2 regions of the Cupriavidus sp. 94F1 genome follow, and region 2 is predicted to be linked to the other one. Evidence: predicted binding sites of a transcription regulator. Region 2 holds the regulator's gene; the other holds the start of a gene.
What was found. Region 2 encodes FNR, which switches genes on or off when oxygen is low (the NO sensors DNR and NnrR bind a similar motif). Its sites were predicted from a motif close to TTGATNNNNATCAA; they were not measured.
Positions count from the first base shown of each region.

Region 1: AC3FJ6_RS06265 (DUF3149 domain-containing protein) is a predicted target of FNR. The motif match lies at 1,328-1,341, and genes of this name have one in related genera.

Region 1 covers NZ_JBYOJT010000002.1:477,757-481,284, reverse strand. The annotation lists gene AC3FJ6_RS06275 (Bug family tripartite tricarboxylate transporter substrate binding protein) at 1-534, shown strand, start outside; gene upp (uracil phosphoribosyltransferase) at 636-1,286, shown strand; gene AC3FJ6_RS06265 (DUF3149 domain-containing protein) at 1,411-1,581, shown strand; gene AC3FJ6_RS06260 (helicase HerA-like C-terminal domain-containing protein) at 1,632-3,170, opposite strand; gene AC3FJ6_RS06255 (YebC/PmpR family DNA-binding transcriptional regulator) at 3,450-3,528, shown strand, end outside.
Region 2 covers NZ_JBYOJT010000001.1:105,590-109,117, reverse strand. The annotation lists gene ccoG (cytochrome c oxidase accessory protein CcoG) at 1-986, shown strand, start outside; gene AC3FJ6_RS00490 (hypothetical protein) at 1,034-1,243, shown strand; gene AC3FJ6_RS00485 (hypothetical protein) at 1,240-1,485, shown strand; gene fnr (fumarate/nitrate reduction transcriptional regulator Fnr) at 1,569-2,294, opposite strand; gene AC3FJ6_RS00475 (sulfite exporter TauE/SafE family protein) at 2,380-3,147, shown strand.

The DNA.
Region 1 (3,528 bases), on a different contig from region 2:
GCCAAGGCGCATCCGGGCCTGACCTATGCCACGGCGGGCACCGGCACGTCGATGCACCTGGCCGGCGCGATGTTCTCGCAGATGACGCAGACCGGGCTGGTCCATGTGCCTTACAAGGGCAGCAGCCCGGCCATCAACGACATGCTGGGCGGTCATATCCAGGTGATGTTCGACAACCTGCCCGCGTCGCTGCCCCATATCCAGGCCGGCAAGCTGCGCGCGCTGGCCGTGGCGGGCAAGACGCGCTCGCCGTCGCTGCCCAACGTGCCCACGCTGGCCGAAGCCGGCCTCCCCGGCTACGCCGTGGAACCGTGGTTTGGCGTGTATGGCCCGGCCAACCTGCCCGCGCCGGTGACCCAGGCCCTGAACGCCGCCTTCGTCGAAGCCCTGGCCCGTCCCGACGTGCGCGACAAGCTGGCCCAGGCCGGTTTCAACCCGAAGGGATCGAGCGCCACCGAGCTGCAGGCGCTGACGCAAACCGAGTACGAGCGGTTCGGAAAGGTCGCAAAATCGGCGGCCATCACGGTGGACTGACCGCCGAGCCGCCTCGCTCGGCCCGGCGCGCATCCATTACAATCGCGCTGCATCGGGCCCTCTCGCCTCAGGGAGGGCCCCTACCGTTTGCCGAGCCCGCCATGAAACAGGATCCCCGCTTCCCCAACCTCTTCATCCTCGATCACCCGCTGATCCAGCACAAGCTGTCGCACATGCGCGACAAGGAAACGTCGACACGCACGTTCCGCGAGCTGCTGCGCGAGATCACGCTGCTGATGGGCTACGAGATCACGCGCAACCTGCCGCTGACCACGCGCCGCATCGAGACCCCGCTGGTGGAAGTGGACGCCCCCGTCATCGCCGGCAAGAAGCTGACGATCGTGCCGGTGCTGCGCGCCGGCGTGGGCATGAGCGACGGCCTGGTGGAGCTGATTCCGTCGGCGCGGATCGGCCACATCGGCGTGTACCGCGACGAACAGCACCGCCCGGTGGAGTATCTGGTGCGCCTGCCGGACCTGGAAGACCGCTCGTTCATCCTGTGCGATCCGATGGTGGCCACCGGCTACTCGGCCGCGCATGCGGTGGACGTGCTCAAGCGCCGGGGCGTCCCCGACGAAGCCATCACGTTCGTGGCGCTGGTCGCCGCGCCGGAAGGCGTCGAAGTGTTTCAGAAGGCGCATCCGGGCGTGAAGCTGTTCGTTGCGTCGCTGGACAGCCATCTGGACGCGCACGCCTATATCGTGCCGGGCCTCGGCGATGCGGGCGACCGCCTGTTCGGCACCAAGAACTGAGTGCCTGTGACGCCGGCTGGCGTTGTCCGAGCCGGCGGCATTTGATGCGCCTCAATGTTGATGGGGGCGGGCTGATCCAGACTGGAATGCCGTCTACGGCATATTCCAAGCAAGGAGCCACCCCATGGAAGCACTGAAAATCCTCACCTCCACGGCGACCGGCCTGGCCAGCCTGGCCGTCATCGCATTCATCATCGGCATGGCCGCCTTCTATGCCTGCCTGTTCGCCCGCAAGGCGCGCGAGGATGCGGAAGCGGCCAGGCGCGGCTCGGAATCATCGGGTCGCCCGCAATAAAAGACGCCCGCGCAATGCGGGCGTTTCCACATGGCGGCCCTGGCGGATGATTACTTTTTCTTGCCGCCGCCCAGCAGGCTGCCCAGCACACCGCGAATCAGTTCGCGCCCGACCTGCGACCCCACCGTACGGGCCGCCGACTTGGCCACCGACTCCAGGATCGAATCGCCACGCCCGGTCTTGCCCGTGCCGCGCGTGAGCGAGCCCCAGACTTCACCGACCCAGCCGCCCTCTTCCTGTGCCGGGGCGCCGCCCGGCTGGGCGCCAGGCTTCGGGGGAACCTTCGCATCGGCCGGCGTGCCGTTGGAGGCCTGCGCCACGGCGCCACGCAGTTTTTCGTAGGCCGATTCGCGGTCGATGGTCTGCTCGTACGTGCCGGCCACCAGCGAACTGGCGATCAGCGCCTTGCGTTCGTCGTCGTTGACCGGACCGATCCGGCTGCCCGGCGCCAGCACCCAGGCGCGCTCGGTCACGCCCGGCGTGCCCTTGGCATCGAGGCACGACACCAGCGCCTCGCCCACGCCCAGCTCGCCGATCACCTGTTCCAGATCCAGCTTCGGATTGGCCCGCATGGTCGTGGCCGCCACCTTGACCGCCTTCTGGTCGCGCGGCGTGAAGGCGCGCAGCGCGTGCTGTACGCGGTTGCCCAGCTGGCCCAGCACGGTGTCGGGGATATCCACGGGATTCTGCGTCACGAAATACACCCCCACGCCCTTGGACCGCACCAGCCGCACCACCTGCTCGATCTTGTCGAGCAGCGCCTTGGGGGCGTCGTTGAACAGCAGATGCGCCTCGTCGAAGAAGAACACGAGCTTGGGCTTGTCGAGATCGCCGGCCTCGGGCAGCTTTTCGAACAATTCCGATAGCATCCAGAGCAGGAAGGTGGCATAGAGGCGCGGCGCGTTCATCAGCTTGTCGGCCGCCAGGATATTGACGACGCCCTGGCCCTTCTCGGTCTGGATAAAGTCGTCCAGGTTCAGCATCGGTTCGCCGAAGAACCTGTCGGCGCCCTGCGATTCCAGCGCCACCAGGCCACGCTGGATGGCGCCGATCGACGCCGACGAGATATTGCCGTACTCGGTGGTGAACTGGCTGGCGTTGTCGCCCACGTACTGCAGCATCGCGCGCAGGTCCTTGGCATCGAGCAGCAGCAGGCCGCCGGCATCGGCAATGCGGAACACCAGGTTCAGCACGCCCTGCTGGGTGTCGTTGAGTTCCAGCATGCGCGACAGCAGCAGCGGGCCCATGTGCGACACCGTGGCGCGCACCGGATGGCCTTTTTCGCCGAACACGTCCCACAGCGTGGTCGGGCATCCGCCCCACACCGGCTCGGGCAGGCCGTGTTCCGCCAGGCGGGCCTTCAGCTTGTCCGATGGCTGGCCCGGCTGGGAAATGCCGGTCAGGTCACCTTTGACGTCGGCCATGAAGACCGGCACGCCCAGCCGCGAGAAGCCCTGCGCCAGGGTCTGCAGCGTGACGGTCTTGCCGGTGCCGGTGGCGCCGGTGATCAGGCCGTGCCGGTTGCCCATTTCAGGCAGCAGCACCATTTCGTGGTCGGCGTTCTTGGCGATAAGGATGGGATCGGCCATGGCGGGGTCTCGTCGGTCGGCGGTCGGGGCAGGAAACAGGTGCGCTGCGGATAGGGAACGGGTACGGGCAGGGCAAACAACCCATACATGGCACTGCGGCGGCAGGGGCGCGTGATAAAATCCTGCGCTGATTATAGCCAGCAGATTGGCACATCAATCACATGGCGTGGCCGCCGGATCGTCAGGATTCGTCCCAGAGACCCATCCGGCCCGGCCCCGCCGGCGCAATGCCGCCGGGTTCCCACACCACACGACACGTTTTCCGCTTCGGAGAGAAACATGGCCGGTCATTCCAAATGGGCCAACATCAAACACAAGAAAGCTGCCGCTGACGCCAAGCGCGGCAAGATCTGGACAC
Region 2 (3,528 bases):
GTCTCAAGGCGACCAAGCACGCGCTGTGGATCCTGATCGCGCTGTGGACGGGCTTTACGTTCATCGGCTATTTCGCACCGATCCGCGAACTGGGCGGCGAGGTCCTGCACTGGACCCTCGGTCCGTGGCAGGCGTTCTGGATGCTGTTCTATGCGTTTGCCACGTGGGGCAACGCCGGGTTCATGCGCGAGCAGGTGTGCAAGTACATGTGCCCGTACGCGCGCTTCCAGAGCGTGATGGTGGACCGCGACACCTACGTCGTGACCTATGACGTGGGCCGTGGCGAACCGCGCGGCAGCCGGTCGCGCAAGGCGGACCACCACGCGGCTGGCCTGGGCGACTGCGTGAACTGCAGCATCTGCGTACAGGTGTGTCCGACCGGGATCGACATCCGCGACGGCCTGCAGTACGAGTGCATCGGCTGCGGCGCGTGCATCGACGCCTGCGACCAGGTCATGGACAAGATGGAGTATCCGCGCGGGTTGATCCGGTACACATCGGAAAACGCGATGCGCAAGAAGCTGTCGGCATCGGACGCCCGCAAGCGGCTGATGCGTCCGCGCACGATTGTCTACACGGCGATCTGGCTCGCCTTGACGGCAGGCTTCGTCACATCGCTGGCCATGCGCGCGCCGCTCAAGGTCGACATCATTCGCGATCGTGGCGCGCTCGGGCGCGAAGTGGAAGGGCGCTGGATCGAAAACGTGTACCGGCTGCAACTGATCAACGCCACCGAGGCGCCGATGAAGTTTCACGTGCAGGCGCAGAGCGACGCGTTGCAGGGCATGGTCGTGGAGTACGACCATGGCGCGGAATCGCTGTCGCCCACGTCGAACCGGCTGCTGCCGATCCGGATTCGTGTGCCGATCGACGATGCGAAGCAGGGTACGCACAAGATCGAGGTGACGGTCACCGCCGAGACCGAAACCGATCGGAAAGTGGATATCCGGCAAAGCACGAGTTTCATCGTGCCTCGCGATCTGTGATGCTGTCACGGATGGTGAGCCGGGACGAATGCCAATAGGAGAGCGCAATGACCCAACACCCCGCAAAGCCCTGGTACAGGGAGCCATGGCCCTGGATTTTGATGAGTGGTCCGCTGCTGGCGATGGTCGCTTGCGGTATCACGATCTGGCTGGCAAACACCCATGCCGATGTGCCGGTGAACGATGCCACGCGCCACGGACTAGTGGTCGAGAAGGCCGGTGCCGATCGCGCTGAACCCGCTGCGAGGCGCCCATGAGACTGCGCTGGCTGATGTGGGTGCTATGGCCGGCGTTTCTGATGGGCGGTGCGGCCACGGCGGTGGTGTTCTCGGTGGTGGATCCCGGAGACCTCAGCTTCTTCGGACAACCGGTAGAAGCTTCCCGGCAGGCGATCTACACCGTTGGCTTCCTGGTCGCGTGGTTGTTCTGCGCGTTGTCCAGCGGGCTCACGCTGTACACGATGCCGGTGAAGCTCAGCGACACCGATGAACTCGAATAGCAATGCAGAACAGGCGCTGCAAACAGAAAGGACGCGCTGGATGGCTCCGGCGCGGCCTTTGTCGTGATGCGTGGCCCTGGCTTTCAGCAGGACCGGCTGTACACCTGCTTGATGCCTGCCATATCGACGAGCTTCACATGTCGCTGACGAATCTGGATCAGGCCTGCTTCGGCAAAGCGCGAGAACAGGCGGCTGACGGTCTCGAGTTTCAGGCCCAGGTAGCTGCCGATTTCCTCGCGGCTCATGCGCAGCACGAACTCGGTGGACGAATAACCGCGCGCCGACAGACGCTCGGACATGTTGACGAGAAACGCAGCCAAACGTTCTTCGGCGCGCATCGATCCGAGCGTGATCAGCATGACCTGGTCCTGCGAGATTTCCTTGCTCATCAGGCGCAGGAACTGGCCTTGCAGCGAGGGAAGGATGCTCGACAGCGATTGCAGGTCGTCGTAGCGTACGACGCAGACTTCGGCGTCTTCCAGCGCGGTGGCGTCGGAGGCGTGCTGCATCTCGCTGAGGCCATCGAGGCCGATGACTTCACCGGGCAGATGGAAGCCCGTGATCTGTGTGCGCCCGTCTTCCATCGTGACGTGCGTCTTCAGTGTGCCAAAGCGAATGGCGTAGACCGCATTGAGCGGTTCGCCCATGCGGTAAAGCGTTTCGCCCTTGTGAACACGCACGCGTTCCTGCACGAGCGTGTCCATCTTCGCCAGGTCTTGTTGCGACATGCCCACGGGCAGGCAAAGCTGGCCCATGGCACACGTTGAGCAACGGGGCGACATCTCGGTGACGGGAATGGAAGTCAACAATTGAAGTGCTCGTTATGAATGCGCTTGCAGCGAGGGCGCGATGCAGGCATTTTACAGCGTCATGTGACGCAGAAGCGAGGAACAGTTGCCTTTTGGTGTGCTTTTAAGCGTTTTTCTGATGGCATTGCTCGGTGGCATGCATTGCGCGGCCATGTGTGGAGGAATTGCTATTGCCGCGGAGCAGAAACAGCACCGCGATGTGGCAATTGTCATACACCGTACCGCTCGTCAGTGGTGGACTGCGCTGTGCATCATGCATGCAGGCCGCATCACGACATACATGCTGCTGGGTGCGGTGATGGGTGCTGTCGGTGCGACGGCGTGGCGGCAGGAGTATCTGCCATTGCAGCGATGGCTTTATGCCGGGGGCAGCATGATGCTGGTACTCACCGGTGTGTGGCTGTTGCGTGGACGCGTGATGCGTTCCGACTGGATCGAGCGGCTCGCCTCTCTGGCCGCCGTGCACGTGGTGCAGCGTGCGCGGGCCATGACCGCCCGACTGCCGGTGCGGCTACGTGGCGAGCGTCGCGCAACGCCGCTGTTGCGCCGATACGGTATGGGTCTGGCCTGGGGGCTGGTGCCTTGCGGAATGATCTATGGCGCATTGGCGCTGGCACTGCTGGCAGGCAACGCGGTGTCGGGCGCGCTGGTGATGGGCGCGTTCGGGCTCGGCACGCTGCCCAACCTGCTGGTGATCTCCGGGCTGTCGGGGTACCTGCGGCAACTCTCGCGCAAACCTGTGGTGCGGGTCGCGTCGGGGCTGCTGGTGATCGGCTTCGGCGTGCTCGGCGTGGCCCGGTCGATCTGGCTCCCGGACACGCTGGCCCAACACGGCTTTTGCGTGGTGTTCTGAATCGGCCACAAGGGCGGGTTGCGGGCGGGGCCGGGAATGCCATACAATCGACGGAACCACGGTATCGCGCCGCACCATTGCTCGGGGCGCCGCTGGGGCCGCATTCCTGATCTGGGGAGCGTGCCCAGGGTTTTTGGCCACTCCGGTGCGCCGAGAACGTCTCAACAGTCCATCCGGTTCAAAAGATCTGGTTAAAAGACCGGCTGCGGTTGGGAAATGGCGCCGGTCAGGGCAGGGTTGCCTGAGCCGATACCGTTTTGTTTCTTGCCGTCTTGGCCATCTGGTGGCCCTGGCGAATGTCCGCCCCGAAGGGAGAAGGCGCGACGCAAGAGGTCCGTTGACTGGTGAAACTGGCCAGCGCCGGACGATCTCCTGCCGGAT